One region of the Pantoea rwandensis genome, then DNA from elsewhere that is predicted to be linked to it. Evidence: predicted binding sites of a transcription regulator. Region 1 holds the regulator's gene; each other region holds the start of a gene.
What was found. Region 1 encodes LexA, which represses DNA repair genes until DNA is damaged. Its sites were predicted from a motif close to TNCTGTATGTACATACAGNA; they were not measured.

Region 1 (7,698 bases):
CTGTTGCCACTCGTCAGCATCCACACGAATAAAATGATTCTTTTCACGCGCTTCCAGGAATGGCACGCCTTTACCCATTAGCGTGTCCAGCAGAATGACGCGCGGCTTGGGTTCGTTTAACGCGCGTGCCCGATCAAATGCCTGCTTCACAGCAGCAATGTCATTGCCATCCACACGCTGCACATGCCAGCCAAACGCCTGCCACTTATCTGCCAGCGGTTCAAACCCCATGACCTTGCCAGAGGGGCCATCTGCCTGCTGCTGGTTGATATCCACCATGACGATCAAATTACTCAGTTGATGATGTGCCGCTCCCATCGCCGCTTCCCAGGTTGCCCCTTCATCCAGTTCGCCATCAGACATCGAGTTGTAAACAAAAGCCGGATTTCCTTTATGACGCAATGCCAATGCCATACCGACACCAATCGTCAGCCCCTGTCCGAGCGATCCACCTGAAATTTCCATGCCTGGCGTGTAGGTAGCCATGCCCGACATCGGTAAGCGACTATCATCAGATCCATACGTTTCCAACTCCTCCACAGGAATCACGCCCGCTTCAATCAGCGCCGCATATAGTGCAATCGCATAGTGGCCGTGGGACAGCAGGAAACGATCGCGGCCTTCCCATTCAGGTTCATCCGCGCGGTAATTCATCGCATGGCACCATGCAACAGCCAGCATATCAGCCAGTCCCAGAGCCTGGCCGATATAGCCTTGCCCCTGTACTTCGCCCATTTGCAACGCGTAGCGACGAATACGATAAGCGTGCTGTGACAGCCGCTGTGTAAGGCTCAATTCCGGTTCTGCAAGAGTCGTCATATCTGTTCCTGAAAGAAGAGAAAATCAGCAGAGTTGGCAAGCAGAAGAGCGATCTGTCATGGTGAAAGCTGCAGCGGATTCACGTGCCATTTTCACCTGCTTGCCGTTTAGCAGCAGATTACTCAGCCTTGACCTCTGCCGACAAAAGCAAAAAATGCATCAACTGTTGAATGGGATTCACAAATGACATTATTAAAAAAAGCCCCACTTTCGCTGTTGCGCGCGTTTGAAGCCGCAGGCCGTACAGGAGCATTTACCACCGCAGCGCAAGAGTTAGATTTGTCGCCTAGCGCCATTAGTCATGCGATTCGTAAGCTGGAGGAGACGCTCGACACGCGCCTGTTTCAGCGCAGTACGCGCGAAATCATGCTAACCAAAGAAGGGGCAATCTTGCTGGAACACATCCAGCGGGGATTTGATGAGATGCAGCGTGGGCTTTCGCTCGTCACCGCTGATGAATCGCGACCACTGCGTCTGCACACCGCGCCAAGCTTTGCCCATCAGTGGCTATTACCCCGTCTCGGAAGCTTTATTGCCGCGCATCCACATATTGATCTGCGTCTTTCAGCCAGCACCGAATATGCGCGCTTTGAGCAGGATGACTATGATTTAGATATTGTTTATGGCGAGCCGCGCCCCTCGCCTTACGAGAAAATCCCGCTGGCCGTGGAGGAGTTAACACCGCTTTGCTCACCAGAGATTGCCGCACGCATTCGCTGCCCGGAGGATCTCTATCACCAATCGTTGATTCAGTGCGATGTGCAACTCTACCAATGGAAGGGCTGGTTTGAAGCCAATCACCTGACGCCCCCGCGCCATTATGGTTTGCGCTTTGACCGCAGTTTTATGGCGATTGCCGCTGCCGTTGATGGTCTGGGGGTGGTGCTGGAATCCAAATTATTAGCAGAACGAGAGCTTGCCAGTGGGCGCTTAGTTTGTCCGCTGATTGAGACCACCCAGGAGATTCACTATATCGGCCATTACCTGGTGTTCCCACGGCATCAGCATCGCCACTTCGCGTTAGATAGCTTTAAAGATTGGCTACTTTCCCAGTTGAATCTGGCACAGCTTCGCTGATTGATTACGATCACAAATTCCGCGCCCAATAATGAAACAGGCCGCCAATGGCGACCTGTTTTTGTGAGCATGTTCACGCCATTTCAGGGTGAATGTTAGCGTGATGTGAAATGACGCAATTAGAAGTTAAATCCGAGCTGCAGCATGCCGCCCCAGGTATTATCGTCACCCACTGAACCAGCAAGATCCAGATGCACCGTGTTGTTAAACGGTGAAACGCCCAGACCTGCGGTAAACACATTGGCATCATTTGATTTCATATCCGCACGATAACCCGCGCGCAATGCTAACCAATCCAGCACGCGATACTCGGCACCCACTCCCGCATATTGGCTGCTTTCTTCCGATTTGAAACGTTTGGTTTGCGTCAAATCAACATCGCCTGCCAGGGTGAACGCGCCGTAGTTCCAGGCCAGACCTGACGTGACCAGCGGACGGATTTGATAGGTATCGCGGTAGCCTTCCACTGTTTTGGTGTCGATGTCGCGTGAGATCAGGTTCTGCCCTGTCACACCCAACGTCCAATGCTCACCAAAGTCGGTCGCGATGCCTGCATCAATGTTGAAGCCGGTATCGGAACTGCGGTATTGGCTGTTGTTGATATCACTTTTATCAAAGTTATAAATACTGGCGGTGTAGTTATACAGCCAGGTTTTTTGCAGCTTTGGTGTCACGCCCACAGAAACCGGATGGCCAGCGACATCAAATTCATGTGCAACGGAGACGCCATAATCGGTGACTAACGCCGCAAGGCCATTGCCGCTCGAACGCAGGTTATCCTGATCGCCCGGCCTTGGCGTGATGCTCCCATCCGCGACACCACGCAGATAGGTGATGTCGCTATCAACCACATTGGCGCGCACATGTGCCGTGCCGTAGGCTTTAGTAATAAAGGCAAAGGGCAGCGTATCGTTTGGAACAGTGACGGCAAAAGCGACTCCCGCAGTGCCGTTAGCTTTATTACCTTTCAAATCTTGAAGCTGATTGGCCATATCGCCTGCCGCAGCCTTCAGCTCCGGGTAACCTCTGAGATAATCAGCAAAATCGAAATCATCTATCAGTTGTTTATAACGATCAACACTGTCCGTGATGTCATCAACTTTGTTAATTAATTTGTCTTTGTCGGTAACCTGTACACCGGCTGAAGGGAATATGACGCTGACGTTATCTTCAGGTTTGGCTTTGGTCATCAATGCCGGGTTAGCCAGCACCGCTGAACTCCAGGTTGACGAAGCGACGCCGGTGCCACCCATGGCATCGTTACGCGCGTCATACCATGTACCTGCTGCCAGAGCTGAAGAAGAAAGAAATACTGCATTCAAACCAACAAGATAAGCTACTTTTTTGTGCCTGAATAATGTCTTCACCATGAGCCTGCCATCACCTTTGAAATGTCGCTGAATAACTCAGAAACGAAACAGTTTAGTTAGCCGCTATTCTGAACCCTGGCTAACGCATCATTGCTGTGAATTAAAAGGAAATAGCACTGCTGTTCGCAGAATTGGATACAACCACACCATTCTGCTGTTTAGTTATGCAGAAAAATGAACAAAGCCTAAATTGATGCCAGATATTACTTAAGACCTTTTGAACCTTAGACGCTAACCCGGTGAGTTGCAAAGCAAAAATAGCGTGATAATTACGCTATATGACTGATCTAATGTAGGGTCTGAAATGAGCGGTTTTATCAGCACAACAGGAAGGTTAAGTTAATTTATTGATTAACGAGATTTTTCCTGGACTTTAACCGGGTAAAAAGCAATCACAGCAGGGTAAAAGTTTGTGTGATAAAATAACATCGCCTGCAACCTGGAGAACACTTATGTCAAACCTCACGCCCGCACAACTGCTTACTCAGGCAGAATCCCTTTGCCTTGACCGCGGCGTGCGCCTGACCACTCAACGCGCTGAAGTGCTGCGTTTAATGGCTGAGCAGAATGGTTCGATCAGTGCTTATGATCTGCTGGATCAACTCCGCATCAGCGAGCCACAGGCTAAACCTCCGACCATTTACCGCGCGTTGGATTTTCTGTTGGAGCAGGGTTTTATTCATCGTGTTGAATCGAATAACAGCTATGTGGTTTGCCACCATTTCGACGAGCCTGCGCATACTTCGGTGATGCTGGTGTGTGATGGTTGTGCGGCAGTCAGTGAAAAACACGCACACGGCGTAGAAAAGATTATTTCGGGATTGGCCGATCAGGCCGGATTCTCACTGCGCCACACGGTTATTGAAGCCCATGGTTTGTGCGAGAACTGCGCAGAAGTCGCAGCGTGCAATCATCACGATAGCTGCGATCACGATCATGAGATTGATACGAAAAAGAGAGTGAGAAAAGGGTGAGTGGCACTTCCTTGTGCCTTGCCGACGGGTGATCGGCGGGGTAGGAGCATCTTCCTTAATTTCGGTTACCAGCGGTAATCTTTATTGTGACTTTCCCAGTCTTTCACTTCACTTTCGGCCTGGTCTTTCGCATAGCCGTAGCGTTCCTGAATTTTACCCACAAGCTGATCGCGTTTACCTTCGATGACCGTCATATCGTCATCCGTCAGCTTGCCCCACTTCTCTTTCATTTTCCCTTTAAACTGCTTCCAGTTACCGCTCGCTTCGTCTTTGTTCATCATAATCCTCCACATCATCCTGAGTGAGATGCGATGTTCTCCTAATAAATCAGGAAATCACCCACACAACGCGCTACTCAATTGCGCCGTTTGAGATAATTATAGTAGCCAGATAGGATTACGCAAAAAATACAGAATAATCTGTAGGTTACGCTTCGCTTATTCAAACAGTGAACCAGCTGTCGTGTCGCCAGTGACGTCGCCACATCCACCAGAGCGTCAAGCCGCGCAAGGCAAGAAACACCGTCACCGCCAGCCATAAGCCGTGATTACCGAGCCACGGGAGTGTCAGTAAGGCAAGCCCATAACCCACTGCCGCCATCACCATGCTGTTGCGCATTTCACGCCCACGCGTGGCGCCGATAAACATACCGTCCAGCAGATAACACCAGACACCGATCAGCGGCAGAATCACCTGCCAGCCAAGATAACGATCGGCCATCTCTCGCAGTGGCTCAAGCGAGGTGAGCAACGCCACAATTTGAGGGCCGGTTACCGCATAGATGGCGGCGAACGCCAGGGCAACGATACCGGCCTGACGGCAGGCAGCATGCCAAATCAGTAATAAGCGACTGCGATCTCGTGCTCCCACCGCTTCACCGGAGCAGGCCTCCACGGCATAGGCAAAACCATCCAGCGCATAGGCCGTAAACGTCAGGAACATCAGCAGTACGGCATTCACCGCAACAACATCTGGCCCTAAACGCGCGCCCAGCAAGGTGAGTGACGCGAAACAGATTTGCACCATAAGCGAACGCAGCATGATGTCGCGGTTGAGCCGGAACAGGCGTGCCGCATCACCACGCCAACTCTGTTTTAGCAGATTGAAAGAAATGCCACGCAACTTAAGCACACGTACCACCATCCATAACCCCACTCCCAGCGTGACGTACTCTGCCACCGCCGTTGCCGCCGCCGCACCCGCAACGCCCCAGTGAAGCTTCAGCACAAACAGGAGATCGAGCAGGATATTCACCAGGTTACCGACAATGAGCAGCACCATCGGCGCTCGCGCATATTGCACGCCGAGCAACCAGCCTAAAATCACCAGATTGGCTAAGGTCGCCGGTGCGCTAAGCCAGCGAATGTTGATAAAAATTTGTGCCTGGTGCTGCACTTCCGGGCTGCCGCCCATTAATGAGGCTGCGACCAAACTGAAGGGCGCGCGCAGTAATAAAAACAGCACGCCCGCCACCAGAGCGATCAACAGAGGTTGCGTCAACGCCCGCGCCAGGGCGGTTTTATCGTTCGCGCCAAACGCCTGCGCAGTCAAACCCGTGGTGCTCATGCGCAGGAACAGCAGCAACATAAAGATGAAACTGGTCGCCGTTGCACCTACCGCCACGCCACCGAGGTAAATGGGACTATCGAGATGGCCAATCACTGCCGTATCGACGACACCGAGCAGCGGAACGGTAATATTGGAGAGAATCATCGGCAGCGCCAGCCGCCACAATGCTTTATCTGAAGAGGAAAACAGCCGCATTCGCCCGTTCCATTGTTGCGCTGGCCAATCGGACCATTAACCGGCAATCAGCCTGAGGAGGAAAATCAGTGTATCAGACTGCGGTCAGTACAGTGACCAACCGCAGCGGGGGAATTCAACGAGAGATTAAAGCCATTCGCCGTTACGTACGATACCCACAGCCAGACCTTCAACGGTCAGAGCCTGCTCACGGGTATCGACTACAATTGGCTGGAATTCGGTGTTTTCTGGCAGCAAATGCACAATGGCACCCTGCTTTTTCCAGCGCTTGACGGTCACTTCATCATCAATACGCGCCACCACAACCTGACCATTACGGACTTCCTGAGTTTTATGCACTGCAAGCAAGTCGCCATCCATAATCCCGATGTCTTTCATCGACATACCACTCACGCGCAGCAGGAAATCAGCGGTAGGTTTAAACAGATTGGCATCAACCTGATAGTGCGCTTCGATGTGCTCTTGCGCCAGCAGCGGCTCACCGGCGGCCACGCGACCGATCAGCGGTAACCCTTCGGAGACTTCTTCTTCCATTAGCAGGCGGATGCCGCGAGATGCGCCGGATACAATCTCGATGACGCCTTTACGCGCCAGTGCTTTCAGGTGTTCTTCCGCAGCATTGGGCGAGCGAAAACCCAGTTGCGCAGCAATTTCCGCACGCGTTGGCGGCATGCCGGTCTGGTTAATGTGGTCGCGAATCAGATCATAGACCTGTTGCTGCCTGGTGGTTAACGCTTTCATCCCGCCCCCTGGTTGTTTATACAGTCGCTGTGAGTATATACAGGTATTGGCGAAATGAAAACCAAAACAGAGGGAAAAATCAGCGGTTTGAAGATTCTGGAATACCTATCGCAAATGCGACCAGAGCAGCGCGATCCAGACAAACAGAGCCAGTAAGATAGCCAGCAATACCGCCGCTGAGCCCATATCTTTTGCTCGTCCGGCTAAAGGATGGCGCTCTTGCCCAATGCGGTCCACCACCGCTTCGATGGCGCTATTCAGGATTTCAACGATGATCACCAGCACCACGGAGCCAATCATCAGCACACGGGAAATCGCATCAACATCCAGCCAGCAGGCCACCACAATCGCCACCAGTGCGGCAATGGCTTCCTGACGAAATGCGGCTTCATGTTGCCAGGCGGCGCGCAAGCCCTGCCAGGAATAACCGGCTGCATTCACTATTCTTTGAATACCGGTGACGTTATTTGCCATGCTTTGGAACCCTTGATGTGATTTGGCGTCAATATGTGGGCTGTTTGAGGTCGTGTAAGCCACAGATCTTCGTTGCACTTTCTGGTATGCTTGCCGCGCTTTGCTAACAAGAGGCTTTAAGTTGTCTATGTCAGGTTGGCGTAAACTTTATTACAAACTATTGAATTTACCACTCTCTTTTTTGGTAAAGAGTAAGGTCATTCCGACCGATCCTGTCTCAGAACACGGGATCGATCCGACGCGTCCAGTGATGTATGTTTTGCCTTATGATTCAAAGGCTGACCTGCTCACTCTCCGGGCGCAGTGCCTGAAACATGATCTGCCCGATCCGCTGGCTCCGCTGGAGATCGACGGCACGCTATTGCCGCGTCACGTGTTTATTCACGATGGCCCACGCGTATTCCCCTATTTCGTTGCCAATCCTGAGTCGGTGAAGCTATTCCACGACTACCTCGATTTGCACCGCAGTAATCCGAATC
Region 2 (7,698 bases), 1.4 Mb from region 1:
TGCTCGCCATGTTGAGTGATGCGCCAACACCGGACATTTCAACCTATGAAGATGGGCCGATTACGTGCTTGCGCTATTTACAACATGTGGTCACCCAGCAGCCAGCACATTCACAACATTACCTCGCCGCACAGGAGATCGGTGCCTGGGTGGCGGGCGAAACGTTGATGGATGCACCGCTGGCTCAGCGACTGACGGCATTATGTGAGCAGGTGCTGGCGCAACCGATGTGGCAGGAGCAGCAATAATGGCGCTGAGGTTGGTGCAGGAACCAGCAAAGCCACAAGTGCAATCACATACTGAGTAAGGCGTACCCCTGATTTTGCAGCGTGGTCATCGTGGTGAGTGCGGAGGGCGTATGGATCACCGAGTCTGCGATCCATTGTGGTTCGTAATGATGCCAGGCCAGAGCCTGATCGCACACCGTGACTTTGACGCCCTGCTGCTCCAGCGCCGATATCAGCGCAAGGTTGGGATTATCCACACCAAATAGCTGTCGAAAGCGAGTGTTTTCCAGCATCGCGGGCGTCGCTTCGCCATTCACCGCCACGACAAATTTTAACTGCTTTGCCGGCACACCGGCCGCCACATAGGTATTCACCACTTGTGCCACATGCTCCAACGCCGGATTAACCTGACTGCGTTCTTCCGCACCACGGCTGACTTTGAAGACCACTTTGTTACTCAGCGCACTGCTGGGCTGGAATGCGCTGCTGGCGTCATAGTGCACTTTGCCGTAACCGGCGATGGCTGGCGTAGTCCAGTTGATGGCGGGATCGGAAGGTGGGGCACTCACTTTCGCGGCAAAGAGGGTTTCATTTTGGCTGAGTAAGGCACCGCATACCCCACCCGCTACTGCGACAACTGCGCTAATCACCACTGAACGCATCTCTTTTCCCCCGCGACATCGTGAAAAATCGGCCTTGCCAAGTATGGCATGGATTGCCATTTTGTCGGCTTATCGCAGAGGTATACGGGCATATTCAGCCATTTCCTAACGCTCGGTGAAAAGCGGTGGCTCATGTTATGCGCTAACCCCTATTCACTTCGCTACCGGGAGATCTGCGTATCGGGTGGTATACGCTGGAGACAACATCTCACGCTTCATCGCCCAGGATTTTTGGATTCCCTGCCCGGCGAACCATAGCTTCCCTTTCCCGCTTTGATTTATGCCATCGATCACCCGCATCAGCATTTCACTATTCGCCTGCGGCTGGATGTCATCAAACAAATTGAGTTGCGCCACGCCCTGACTGAAGAAGTCACCTAACATCACCCCTGCTTTCATATAGCGGCGCCCTTCCCGCCAGATGCGATCCAGCGCCTCGGTGGCCACACGGATAATATCGCGGCTGTCGTTGGTGGGCGTCAGCACTTTAATGATTGCCTGATTACCGTAAAAAATTTCCCCCTCCGCATGCGGGCTGGTGCGAATAAACACGCCGATCTGTCGACAGTACTGCCGCTCGCCCCGCAATTTTTCGGCGGCGCGCACAGCATAGTTGCACACCGCTTCACGCATGTCGGCGTACTCCGTGATGCGTCCCGCAAACGAGCGTGAGCAGACAATCTGCTGCTTCACGGGCGCAAACTCTTCCAGTTCGAGACAGGGCTCACCGCGCAGCTCGCGCACGGTGCGCTCCAGCACCACATTGAAGTGCTTGCGGATCACCCAGGTGCTCTGCTCCGACAAATCCAGCGCGGTATTGATGCCCATGGCATTCAGCTTTTTGCTGATGCGACGCCCTACGCCCCACACATCGGCCACATCGACTAACGCCATTAACTTTTTTTGTCGCTCAAGGTTGGAGAGATCCAGCACGCCGCCGGTTTTACTCCATTTCTTAGCGGCATGGTTGGCCAGCTTGGCCAGGGTTTTGGTGGGCGCGATCCCCACCCCCACCGCCAGATGCGTTTCGCGTTTCACCCGCTGCTGGATTTCCCGTCCGAACTCTTCCAGCACGCGGCAATTCCGCACGCCCGTGAGGTTCATAAACGCCTCATCAATGGAGTAGATCTCAACGGCGGGCGCCATCTCTTCCAGTATCGTCATCACGCGCAGACTCATGTCGGCGTAGAGCGCATAGTTAGAGCTGAATACATGCACGTTATGGCGACGCAACACATCTTTGATTTTGAAATAGGGGCCGCCCATGCCGATATTCAGCTTCTTGGCCTCGGCCGAACGTGCGATGACACAGCCATCGTTGTTGCTTAACACAATCACCGGCTTACCTTTGAGATCCGGCCTGAACACCGTCTCGCACGAGGCATAGAATGAGTTCACATCCACCAGCGCAAACATCACCTTCTCAGCGTCTTGATGACATGTTTAACGACACCGAAGATCTCAAACTGATCCGGGTCGGGAATGGGAATGATGGCGTGCGCCGCATTCATCGGTTTGAGGTGCAGACAGGGCTTCAGCATCAGCTGCTTCACCGTGAACTCCCCCGAGATGGCCGCCACCACCACATCACCCTGCTCGGGTTTCTCCGCACTATCGACGATCAGCATATCGCCGTCGCTGATTCCGCCTTCGATCATCGAGTCACCGCTGACTTTGATGAAGTAAGTGGCGCTGGGATGTGTGACGCAGAGGTCATTGAGGTCAATACGCTGCTCAACGTAGTCCTGCGCCGGTGACGGAAAACCGCACGGCACACGACTGATAAACAAGGGCAAACTGAGGATGGCGCGGAGTTCCGCCGGTTGATAAAACACCATAATGATGGCCTTCGAAAACATACTGTATATAAATACAGTATTACTGATCGGGTTGTTTGATCAAGCGGGATCCTTCGGGATGATGCAAAGCAGTTGGCAGGAAAGGAGATTTAGTTTTGGCTGGTTTTAACGGCGGGATGGAGGTGCTGCGGTGGTTTTGGGCTAGGGTGAAATGAGGGTTCGCCGCTGAGTTGAACGGCTTTTGTCTCACGATTTCATATAGGAAATGTATTTTGCCTCAACCTCAAGACCTAAACATGCGCCGAAAGGCCTTTATTGCGGATACCACTGCGCTGATTTTATTTTTCACCACGACGGGCATGATTAATGAACGATGGATCGCCGGCATGGCGTGGGACCAGGTGCTGCATGCCCGTTTAATTGGTGCAATTCTGATGGTGCCGGTTGCCCGCCCTTACGGATTGTGGCGCGATTGGGTGATGCAGCGTGCAGGATCGGGCCGGGTTTCGAAGCTGCTGTGGGACAGTATTGCGCTGGTGAGTTTTCAGGTGCCGATCTATGCTGCGATCATTGCTTTTAGCGGTGCGTCGGGCAGTGGACTGGTGCGCGGTACGCTAGGTGCTGCGTTGATGATGCTGTGTTTGGGCAGGCCTTATGGCGCGTTTCTTAATTGGGTGCGGGGCATGTTTGGTTTGCCGCCGGGCGGAGAAAAGCCGATGTCATTGGATAGCTAAATGATTCGCTAGCTGAAGCGAACGAAAAATATTCGAATAGCTTGTGAAAGGATGTATTAACCTTTTGATGAATAGGCACTTTCACCATATTAATAATACATTTTCAAATAATCATTAAAACCAGTGCTTCACACTAGATTAAAAAACAACATCCATTCAGTATGATGAAAAATCCAGGTTGTGATGTGAAAGCTCCGCTTTTATTAATCATAAAAAGCCACACCCAACGCTATTAAGATGATTCGCAATGCAATATTAAAAGTAGCGTCTAAGTTTAAATTGAGGTTGTCATTAATTCGATCTAATGGAGGATTTTCAGTGTTATTTCAAGATCATGAAGAAAGCCATATTATCATTGGTGAAGCCGCATTAAGCCTTGCTTTATGTCGAAAGGAAATCAGTGTTGCTAACCTTTTTTCACAGCTTGGTTTGATGTCTAAATCAGAGAATAATATTGACCGATTGACTCAAATCGCTAAAGCCAGAAGCTGGTTAATGAGCTTTGAGTCACCTTCAGTCGCCGAGGAGCAAATACCTTATTTGCAGACCTTAGTTGGCCTGAACAATGAACTGAATTAACGATAGATGAACTGAAGCCAAAGGACGTAATCCGGTTCCGGCCGGAAGACGACGAAGCGGATGACCTCATCGGTTACACGTGAGTGTATACCGGCCGGAGACACTGTCAGGGACGACACCCTCAAAATGATTTGCCAGAATATTTCTTCCTCTACTCCGCTGACGAAGCAACAGAGTTATCAAGCATGAGTTGGTTGCACACTCAACCCAAGGCATACCCGCATAAAAAGCCCTAAACACCGAAGATGCCTTTGAGCATAAATTGGTCTATTAAGATTTATAGACGATGGCAGAACTATGTTTGGTGATCTCCGCCCTCCCAATTTTGACAAAGTGCGCTAAATTTATTTCATATGTGATTTCGACCTCAGTCGAAATGCCACCCTGTACAAAATCCGCACTCTACCAATAGATTGCGATTGTTATATGTTACAGCATGACCATAGTGACGCCTGAGTAGCGGACATAAGGGATAAAATCATGTATCAGAGCACACAACAGTCAACCAATAGCGCGAAGTCTTTCCTGCACTTAGATGCGCTTCGCGACAAAGCAACTGCTGAAACCGTTGTGATTGAAGCAGCCGCGAGTGAAATCACTCAACGTGGGGTGAGAGTCACCAACGGTGCCGTGATTTTGCAATTGATCACTGAAGTGCAGAAGGCCTCTGATCCCCTGCAAATCGATCTGTTACTCAACGCCCTAAAAATCGTGGTCGGGATGACACCCGGGGAAGAGGAACGCTGGGCATACTTCAACTGGTAAAGTGTTGATAAAGACTAAGCACATCGTTGACCATTGATATCGAGAGATAAAATAACGCCCAGGTTAACAAACTTAACGAAAGATTTTATCCATATCTCTGTCATTTCAATGAGATATAGAAAGCATTGATGGCCAGTGCCTATGCCGCATGCTTTGGCTTTGGCTTTGGCTTTGGCTTTGGCTTTGGCTTTGGCTTTGGCTTTGGCTTTGGCTTTGGCTTTGGCAGTCACACCGTACCCCATTAAGTTACCCGCTACTCCGCTTTCACCCATTGCAAAAAATTCGTAACCGCTGCTTCGATAACCTGCTGGCTCAATGTCTCAGCATCAACGATCATCCGTAATCCATGCCCATAAGCGAATCCCGGCAGGAACTGATAACCACAGCAAACCTTCGGCGGTTGATCCTGCGCGATTTCCCGCTCACGCTTCTCAATAAACTGCCAAAATGTCAGCCCGCCAAAAATCGCATAAACCTGTTTTTCTCGGTGTACAAGGGTATGGCTGACGATTTTGCCTTTGCTATTCACGTTAGGCGTTGTTTCATATCGCGCCTCTTCTTCTTGTTCCTGCTGACTCAGCATCGCCCAGGCTTCATTAAATGCACGGTCGTGCACCGCATTTTGAAGCGCCTGCTTTGCAGTGATGATCTCAGCATTCCAGAGATCGGCAGGATCGCGGCCGACAAAATAGATGTCACTCCACGCCCAAATGTGGTCGGGATTATCTTTGTAGTGCTGGATATCACAAGCATCATAAAACACCCCGCCACAGCGATGGCGTTCACGATAGATACGCTTTTTAAGCTCGATGACTTTTCTGCGGCGCTGACGACGAGAAAGAGAAATGAAGGGACGATGTTTATTGAAAGGCGACATGGAAACTCCTTAACCGGCAACGCTAGTGCGGCTGGAAGCAGTCCAGCCGCACAGGCTAGCAAAAGCAGGGGCTGAGGAACAGTCGTTAATGGGAGAAAATATGAACTGTACACAATCACATTGCACCCTTGACCGGTATGCGGTGCCACGAAATAGCGGCTGATTACTTCGAACTGCTCATCGGTCGCTGAAGTTTTGTGGGGCTTGCTTGCGGCAGTTAAGTGCCAAAAGCAGACATTGATATATTTTAATTTATAGGGAGCAAGTCACCGCTTTAAACCTGTCATTAAATTAATGATGCACAAAAGCCCATTGGATCGGGTACATTCAGCAGAACCAACACCATGTAGGCTTAATAGCATGTGGCTGATGCGATTCGTTAATTCAACACTCTCAAAAGCTGAGGAGTGAAACCGAGCTAAATCACGAACTGATGTGGCTCTTTTAGACCATCAAACAAAAGTAGACTGCTAGATGTGAAATGATAATAACGCCGGAAAATTAATCATTGTGCTTCTTTAACCTTGCGACCCCTTACTAGCGCAGAAAGCACTTATTCGACACACACGCATTATGATGGAGGTTGCATTGATCATTCCTCTTCAAAAACAAACCGAGGGTGGAAAGCTGTACACACGCATTCCTGAGATTGAAGCCAGGTTGACAGAATTAGTCACCCTCACGGATGAAGATCTGATTCAGTTGTGTAATCAGAGCAATACACATCCGCAATATGTGCCCTGTGAATGTCTTCTTTACTTCGTCCGACGCAGCGCATTGGCTAACCAGGCTCTATTTGATCCTCTCTTCAGGATCCTCTCAGAACGCATTTTCAGGAAGCTTCCTCGAGCCGCTAATCCTGGTGGAAGTTCTGTATCAATGCTGAACAGCGACATTCAGGAGAGCGTTTTTGACCGTTTTGTTGAAATGCTCATGCTCGATAAAGCGGGTTATGATGCACGACTGGACATGTTTGAAATCCGTTTTGACAAAGCCGTTTTAAGTCTAAAAAACGATGCCCTGCAGAAGTCTTATCGGTCTGAGAAAAGAAATACTGAGCTGGAGTACGATGATTCAGAGGACATTACTTCAGAGGTTGAAACTGCTTCTGAAGGTTTTAATCCTTTTGAACAAGCAGATTTCAATCATTTTCATTACAGTCGTGAGCTTGATGCGGCGATTGAGACTTTACCCGATCTACAGAAGCGAATCATTGAGATGATCCGATTAGATTTTCCAATAGACTCCATCGACCCTCAAGAGATGACAATTTCCAAGGCTCTTAACAAGTCTGAAAAGACCATACATAATCAGAAAAACAGGGCGTTTGCACGTCTGAAAAAATTGCTTGAAGGGGGCATATGATGACCGGACTTTCACCTCAGGCATCCCTGGAAGAGGTGCTGGAGTCATTTTCCATAGAGCATGATGTGGGAAAAGCGACTCTGCAAAAGTACCTCACAGCCTTCCCAGAATTTGCCAATGACCTCATAGATTTATCTCGAGAGATAGCCAGATCATCAATTGAGGATGATGCACCACTCTCTGAGTCCCAGCACCGCTTAATCAATTCGGCTGTCACTCGCATCCAGACGTCACCGGGGAAAACAACAGGTGACCCCTTCGCCAATATCCCGGCTCAGGAAATGCGTCATCTCGCTAAATCGCTTAATCTCCCTCGGCAGGTTGTTATGGCATTTAAAGAACGAAACGTAATTGCCGAGTCTGTTCCCCGGAAGGTTATGATCAGCTTTGCTGAAAAACTTCAGACAAGCGTTCAGCACCTGTTTACATCCCTCAAACAGCCACCCATGGAGGTTGCAGGGAGCTATAAGTCCAACACTAAACCGGGTGATGCAGAAAAGGTTACTTTTGAACAACTGCTGCGGGATGCTGACTGGCCTGAGGACGATATCAGTCACTTAATGGAAGAGGATTGATAACGTGCAAGCCGTGGAACTGGCTCGCAAGGCCGCTGCTGCTCTACATGACCAAGCCGTTGCTTCAGGACATAATCCATGGGCACCCTATGAGTTTGCTGTTGCAGAAGCAAAA
Region 3 (7,698 bases), 1.2 Mb from region 1:
GGCATGGATGGTCATGAAATCGATCTGCAATTTCGGCCAGCGTGTTTTCGCTTTATCGAGGATGCCCGGACGCAAATGGTGATAGCGCGCCAGCATCAGCACGCGCTCTTCCGGTTTCGCATAGCCACTTAATTTATCCAGCAACGGTTCCAGTTGCTCCTGCGGCAGCAGCGTGACTGACTTCTTATTCCCCTTGCTCAGACTGTTGAGCGGCTTGCGCAGCTGATGGGGATTCTGCTGCACAAAGCGGTTGGCAATCTCACCGATGCGATCATTGAAACGATAGGTGGTGTCCAGCACACAGCGATCGCCGTCTCCAAAGTAGTGGTGGAAAGCCTTGGTCAGACTCATCTCGGCACCGCTGAAACGATATATTGCTTGCCAGTCATCGCCCACCGCGAACAAACTGGTGCGCTTATTCTGCTGACGTAACGCAGTCAATAAAGCGGCGCGCTGTGGCGAGATATCCTGAAACTCATCCACGAGAATATGCTTCCACGGACTGATAAAGCGCCCTTTTTCGAGAATGGCAATCGCCTGATGGATCAGCCCGGAGAAATCGACTGCCCCCTCTTCTTTCAACGCACCCTTCCAGGCTTTTAATAGCGGGGCCATCAGTTTCACGCGTTTACTGAAATTATCGCGATACTCTTCTGGCACATCGGCAATCATGGCGGCCTGCGCACCGCCGTGCATACGCATCAGCCCCAGCCAGCGCTCCATGCGTGAGGCCAGCCGTTGCGCCAACTTGTCATCCTGCCAGAATGGGCCTTCAGCGACCTCCCACGCCAGTTCCTCCTGTAACCATTGGCGCCAACCGCTCGCCTGCGCTTTTTTGCTATTACACTGTTCGCGCCAGGTGTCGATCAGCAGTTGCCGCCGCGCCTTGCTGTCACTTTCAAGCTTGCTGATCACCGGCTGCTTATTGCTGCCTTCGCGGATGATGTGCAATGCCAGCGCGTGAAACGTTCGCGCCTGAATCGCACTCTCACCTAAGCGCTGCTGAATACGCTCGTTCATCTCTTCGGCCGCCTGGCGACCAAACGCCAGCAACAGAATCTGCTCCGGCTGTGCCAGCTTGCGTTTCAACAACCAGCCGGCGCGTGCCACCAGCACCGAGGTTTTACCACTTCCCGCACCGGCCAGCACCAGCAAGGCGTCTTCACCGTTGACCACCGCTTCGCACTGGGAAGCGTTGAGCGGCGTGGTTTCGACAGTGGAGAAAAATTCGTGGTAGTCCTTGATGACCTTCGTCGTCCATTCACGGTTGCGCTGGCGAATGGCGGTTTCACCTTGCTCTAACCACTGCTGGCAAAACTGCCAGCGCGCACGGCAATTATCGAACTCATTCATGCGTGAGAGTGGCAACGGTAAGGCGGAAAATTGGCGTTGAATGCTCTCTTTTACCGTAGCCAGTTCGCTGCGCTTTAACCAGCGATCCTGTTGCGTGAAGGCGATGATCTCCTGTTCCAGAGCCATCAAGACTTGTGCACTGACTTCGCTCATCTCCTGGCTCCACTGCTGCCAGGCATGCTGCAAGTAGTGGAAGAAACGCTGCGTCTCCTGCCATTCCGTGCCGTGCAGGCGTACAACCTTATCTTCTGGCAAGTGAAATTCCAGCTCTCCCCAAACCATGCCGCGTTTACAGGCAATGCTGATTAACTGATTGAACGGGATAAGATATTCGTGACGATCGCCACTGACTTCCACGCCAGCGGCCAGCAGACGCACCCGATTATAAGGATGCTGAGCCAGACGTTTGCCCATTGATGTTGCTTTCAGTTCCATGTCCGCACCGTCTTGTGGAATTCAATTATCGCGCAGTTTACCTGTCAGACCCTTGGCGCTCCAGCCCTAAAACACGTTAAACTGGGCGACACATATTGCGGATTGCAAAAGGAAAATCGTGTTATGCGCACCGTATTGAATATTCTTAACTTCGTTTTGGGTGGCGTGTTCACCACGCTAAGCTGGCTGTTTGCCACGCTTGTCAGCATTGTGCTTATCTTTACCCTGCCTTTAACGCGATCTTGTTGGGAAATCACTAAACTTTCACTTCTGCCCTTTGGTAATGAAGCGGTGCATGTCGATGTGCTGCGCCCTGACAGTAAAAGCCACGTGCTGAATGCGGGCGGAACCTTCCTCAACATTTTCTGGCTGGTGTTTTTCGGCTGGTGGCTGTGTCTGATGCATATTTCAGCCGGCATCATCCAATGCCTGACCATCATCGGTATCCCCGTCGGTATCGCTAACTTCAAAATTGCCGCTATCGCACTCTGGCCCGTAGGCCGCCGTGTGGTCTCGGTGGAAGAGGCTCAGGCTGCGCGTGAAGCGAATGCGCGTCGTCGATACTAAGGCGGACGATTGATGCTTCTGAACGCGATGCCGGGATGGCGACGCTATTTGTTCAATAGCAGCCTGCGTTATTTATTGCGCATCTTCTTTGCGCTGGCAGGGTGCGCCGCCGTTCCCTGGTGGCTGCAGCAAATAGAGTGGACCATTCCATTGACGCTCGGCGTGGTGGCGGCTGCGCTGGCCGATCTGGATGATCGATGGACTGGCCGCCTGCGCAATCTGATGATTACGCTGGTCTGTTTCTGCATCGCTTCGGTATCGGTTGAGTTGCTGTTTCCCTATCCGTGGGCCTTTACCATCGGTTTGGCGCTCTCGAGCTGGGGCTTCATTTTGCTTGGCGCTCTGGGGCAGCGCTATGCCACTATCGCATTTGGTGCGCTGCTCATTGCGGTTTATACCATGTTGGGTATTGGCTTATTCCCTCAATGGTGGATGCAGCCCGCTCTGCTATTGATTGGTGCGCTATGGTACAACCTGCTGACATTTATCGGTCATTTGATTTTCCCGGTGCGGCCGGTGCAGGAGCAACTGGCGGCCAGCTTTTCTCAGCTGGCGAGTTATCTGGAGGCCAAGGCTAATTTGTTCGATCCCGATGCTGGTGAACAGGATGATGCCAGTACCATTGCCACGGCGATGGTGAACAGCCAGTTGGTGGCGCAACTCAATCAGACGAAAACCACCATTCAGAGTCGCTTGCGAGGCGACCGTGGATCGCGCAGCACACGTCGCAGTTTGCACTACTATTTCGTCGCGCAGGATATTCACGAACGCGCCAGCTCATCCCATCTGCAATATCACCTGCTGCGTGATGACTGGCGCTATAACGAGGTGCTGTTCCGCTTTCAGCGCCTGTTGAATATGCAAGCTCAAGCCTGTCGCAAGCTGGCTGAGAGCATCCTGCTACGCCAGCCATGGCATCATGACAGCAGTTTTGAGCGCACCTTCTCCCGGCTGGAAACGGCTTTGGAACGATTGCAACAGAATGATCCCGAGGATTCTCACATCCGCGCGCTATTTTGGCTGCTGCGTAATCTGCGTGCGATTGATGCGCAACTGGCCTCGATTGAGTCTGAACAAGCGCTGGCCGAACCACCTGCCTCAGCAGATAACCATCTTTCGCGTGAAGGGCTGAGCGGATGGGCGGATATCCGGTTACGGCTAAGCCGTCATCTGAGTCCAGGTTCAGCACTATTCCGCCATGCTGTACGCATGTCCTTCGTGCTTTGCGTGGGCTACGCTTTTATTCAGATTACCGGTCTTCATCGCGGCTACTGGATTTTGCTCACCAGTCTGTTTGTCTGCCAGCCTAACTACAATGCCACTCGCCGCCGGCTCGCCTTACGTATTGGTGGAACATTAGCGGGTATCGCTATTGGCTTACCGGTACTGTGGTTAGTGCCCTCTATTGAAGGGCAACTGATTCTCATCGTGCTAAGTGGCGTGCTGTTTTTTGCCTTTCGTCAGATTCAGTATGCGCAAGCCACACTGTTCATCACCTTGCTGGTACTGCTCTGCTTTAACCTGCTGGGCGAAGGCTTTGAGGTGGCGTTGCCGCGCATTGTTGACACACTGTTAGGTTGCGGACTGGCCTGGCTGGCAGTGGCATTTGTCTGGCCCGATTGGCGTTTTCGCAAAATTAGCGCCGTGGCGGATCGCACACTGAATGCCAATTGTCGTTATCTCGATGCTATCCTGGAACAATATCATCAGGGCAAAGATAATCGTCTGGCTTATCGTGTGGCGCGCCGTGATGCTCATAATGCCGATGCGGAATTAGCATCGGTGGTCTCGAACATGAGTAGCGAGCTTAAGCTGCAGCAACCGCTGCGTGAAAACGCGTTCCGGTTACTGTGCCTGAATCACTCTTTCCTGAGCTACATCTCAGCGCTGGGCGCGCATCGCGAACAGCTTACTGATCCCGCATTGCTCAAAGTTTTAGACGATGCAGTGTGTTTTGTTGAAGATGTGTTGCAGATTGAACGCGTTGACGACAAGCAGGCATTAGCCATGCAGCAGCAGGTGATGCAGCAATTAAGTGATATTAAAAACAGTTCGGACGTGCAGGCGCCGCTGGTGATGCAGCAGTTGGGTTTACTGATTGCCCTGCTGCCAGAAATTGCCCGCCTGCGCCGCACATTATCCAGCCATTAAGTTAACGTTGCTCCACCGCGTTTTTGGGGTGGAGCGTTTTGACATACCACGCGTAGAGCTCATCTCTGATCGCTGCAGGCAATGCTGCCTGGTGATGTCCGGAAATCGCCCCTTCCAATGCCATTAACGTTTTCAGCCCGATATGTTTGTTAACGGCACGCAGTTTGAGCCAGCTTTGGCGCGATCCCATTTCATGCAGCACTTTCACTGAACTGATGCCAACTTTATGCAGCATCATCTCCATGCGCAGGCTAAGGTTAGGCAGATCCTTCAGCCGTAAGGTCACTGTCCGGTTTGCTAACTCATGCTGTGCTGCGTGCAGCGCACTGGCCGACAACCGCAATAATTGCTCAGGATCCTGCCAAAGCTTTGCATCCACCTTGAAGTAATTCAGTTGCACCGGTATGCCGCGTTTGCGATAGACCAGCGGTTCAAGAGCACGTTGGGTGTGGTAAGTCTGCAATGCCTCACTGGCACGCAGGTAAAGCGCGTCTTCGTTGATATATGCAAAAATGACCTTTTCTACTGTCAGTGCATAGCCACCAAATTGCGTTCGGGATTCGATCTTTCCCAGCGGCGCCAGCTGTGTTTTGGATTGTTTAACGAGTGGATTGTTGGTTTTCATTACAGCTCCTTTCCGTGAATTCTCATTCGAGAAAATTCCTTAAAATCCTGGTTTTTCATCTGGTTAGGAGATAGAAAAAACCCATTAGCTGTTCAATGAATAAAAGCATTTGCTGTGTGCGTTGTGCACAATTTGCGAGGTGTTTTCAGAAATTGAGGTTGATCTTTATCCAGGAAGATATTACTGTACATCCATACAGTTCATTACTGAGTGATTAAAACATGCGTACTCAATTCTCTGGCCCTGCTGATCGTTCTCAACGTTTTGCTTCTTCAAGCCTGACGCAGCCTTCTCTGGGTGGAATTACTGAACTACGTTACAGCGAACAACCTGGCATGATGCAGTTACTGCTGTTGCCGGTGTTAAAGCAACTCAGCGAACAGTCCCGCTGGCAGCTGTGGTTAACACCAGCGCATAAGCTGAACCGCAACTGGATGCAGCAGTCAGGATTACCGCTTGAGAAAAGTATGCATATCACCGAATCTGAACGACTCACGACAGTGGAAAGTATGGTGAAGGCACTGCGCACGGGAAATTATAGTGTGGTTTTGGCCTGGATTCCGTACGAATTGAATGATGAAGAACGGTTTGAACTCGAAATGGCAGCGGCAGAAGGTGAAGCACTGGGTTTGATTATGCGTCCGCAAGGTCACGATCGCGTCTTGTCCAGACAACCAAATACGCCAAAAATTCCGTCGGATTTGTTTCATTAAGTAAAACCAGGAATTTTCTCACGCTTTTTTTTCTTAAGGATGCTGCTAAGCCACTGATTCTTTTCCCGCCAGCTTTGACAATGGTTTAGCCGCATTTTCTCAATTCGCTGGCGAAGATTTTGCCATGTGATTTGTTAATATGTGTGTATAAATCCCTGTTTTTTTGCTGGCTGGCCTCACATCATACTTGTAACTTTCCAATCTCGTTGTAGACTTTATCTCGCCAGGGTGCTCAATAACCTCCGTTTTTTCGGTAGAGTCATAAGCGAGCGTTTAGACCCGGCGAAGGATTAACACAAAGAGCAACCTTTTTGCTCATTGCCTATTTGGATGATAACGAGGCGCAAAAATGAAAAAGACAGCTATCGCAATTGCAGTGGCACTGGCTGGCTTCGCTACCGTAGCGCAGGCCGCTCCTAAAGATAACACCTGGTACACCGGTGCTAAACTGGGCTGGTCTCAGTATCACGATACTGGTTACTACGGTAACGGTTACGCGAACAATGACGGTCCAACTCACGAATCTCAGCTTGGCGCTGGTGCATTCCTGGGCTACCAGGCTAACCCATACCTGGGCTTCGAGCTGGGCTACGACTGGTTAGGCCGTATGCCTAACAAAGGCGACCAAGTTAACGGCGCATTCAAAGCACAAGGCGTTCAGCTGGCAGCTAAACTGAGCTACCCAATCACTGACGATCTGGACGTGTATACCCGTCTGGGCGGCATGGTATGGCGTGCAGACTCTAAGCAGGCCAATCTGAACACTGGCGACCGTATCAGCAACCACGACACCGGCGTTTCTCCGCTGGCTGCTGTTGGTGTTGAATACGCACTGACCAAAAACTGGGCGACTCGCCTGGACTATCAGTGGGTTAACAACATCGGTGACGCAGGTACCGTTGGTGCGCGTCCAGACAACAGCATGCTGAGCGTCGGCGTTTCTTACCGTTTCGGTCAGGATGAAGCAGCAGCACCAGTTGTTGCTCCAGCACCTGCTCCAGCGCCAGTTGTTGAAACCAAGCGTTTCACTCTGAAGTCTGACGTACTGTTCAACTTCAACAAAGCGACTCTGAAACCAGAAGGCCAGCAGGCTCTGGATCAGCTGTACAGCCAGCTGAGCTCAATGGATCCTAAAGACGGTTCTGTTGTAGTACTAGGCTTCACTGACCGTATCGGTTCAGAGCAGTACAACCAGAAACTGTCTGAGAAACGCGCTCAGTCTGTAGTTGATTACCTGGTTTCTAAAGGTATCCCTTCTAACAAGATCTCTGCACGCGGTATGGGCAAATCTAACCCAGTGACTGGCAACACCTGTGACAGCGTGAAAGGCCGTAATGCCCTGATCGACTGCCTGGCGCCAGACCGTCGCGTTGAAATCGACGTGAAAGGTATCAAAGACGTTGTAACTCAGCCACAGGCTTAAGTTATCACGCATTAAAAAACCCCGCTCTGGCGGGGTTTTTTTTATCTCTTTTCAACTGACTCACAACACCATCATAGTGCACACATCAGCGCTATTCGTTCTCTGATCCGCCTTTACCCAGAATCGCCTGCAGATCCTGCTTAAGCGTTGACATCTGGCTGGCATACTTCTCTTTGCGCTCGGCATCTTCAATCAACTGCACAATGGTTTCTGATAGCGTATTGCTGCGACGCTGCGCCAATCCTGCCAGACGCTGCCACACCAGATATTCCAGATCGATCGACTTCTTACGCGTATGCTGATGTTCCGCATTAAAGTGCCGCTTACGGCGCGCACGAATAGTCTGCTTCAGACGGTTCTCGAGATCGGGGTGAATGTGCTGAGCTATCCATTCCGCTACCTCTACTGGACTATTTTCCATCGCCAGTAAG

Region 2: the regulator LexA is predicted to act here: its motif matches at 2,748-2,767, upstream of umuD (translesion error-prone DNA polymerase V autoproteolytic subunit).
Region 3: the regulator LexA is predicted to act here: its motif matches at 5,313-5,332, upstream of sulA (SOS-induced cell division inhibitor SulA).

Annotation. Positions count from the first base shown of each region.
Region 1 covers NZ_CP009454.1:157,548-165,245, forward strand. The annotation lists gene LH22_RS00695 (transketolase) at 1-819, opposite strand, end outside; gene LH22_RS00700 (LysR substrate-binding domain-containing protein) at 1,003-1,896, shown strand; gene traF (conjugal transfer protein TraF) at 2,016-3,266, opposite strand; gene zur (zinc uptake transcriptional repressor Zur) at 3,719-4,240, shown strand; gene LH22_RS00715 (CsbD family protein) at 4,306-4,518, opposite strand; gene dinF (MATE family efflux transporter DinF) at 4,682-6,004, opposite strand; gene lexA (transcriptional repressor LexA) at 6,131-6,745, opposite strand; gene LH22_RS00730 (diacylglycerol kinase) at 6,851-7,219, opposite strand; gene plsB (glycerol-3-phosphate 1-O-acyltransferase PlsB) at 7,347-7,698, shown strand, end outside.
Region 2 covers NZ_CP009454.1:3,043,473-3,051,170, forward strand. The annotation lists gene LH22_RS19955 (hypothetical protein) at 1-248, shown strand, start outside; gene LH22_RS13865 (DsrE family protein) at 293-889, opposite strand; gene umuC (translesion error-prone DNA polymerase V subunit UmuC) at 1,043-2,305, opposite strand; gene umuD (translesion error-prone DNA polymerase V autoproteolytic subunit) at 2,305-2,727, opposite strand; gene alaE (L-alanine exporter AlaE) at 2,985-3,422, shown strand; gene LH22_RS13885 (hypothetical protein) at 3,741-4,001, shown strand; gene LH22_RS13890 (biofilm development regulator YmgB/AriR family protein) at 4,482-4,766, shown strand; gene LH22_RS13900 (hypothetical protein) at 5,020-5,643, opposite strand; gene LH22_RS13905 (RNA polymerase sigma factor) at 6,232-7,008, shown strand; gene LH22_RS13910 (hypothetical protein) at 7,005-7,583, shown strand; gene LH22_RS13915 (UvrD-helicase domain-containing protein) at 7,588-7,698, shown strand, end outside.
Region 3 covers NZ_CP009454.1:3,245,228-3,252,925, forward strand. The annotation lists gene helD (DNA helicase IV) at 1-1,788, opposite strand, end outside; gene LH22_RS14900 (YccF domain-containing protein) at 1,912-2,355, shown strand; gene yccS (YccS family putative transporter) at 2,368-4,506, shown strand; gene LH22_RS14910 (TfoX/Sxy family DNA transformation protein) at 4,508-5,131, opposite strand; gene sulA (SOS-induced cell division inhibitor SulA) at 5,353-5,844, shown strand; gene ompA (porin OmpA) at 6,194-7,267, shown strand; gene matP (macrodomain Ter protein MatP) at 7,359-7,698, opposite strand, start outside.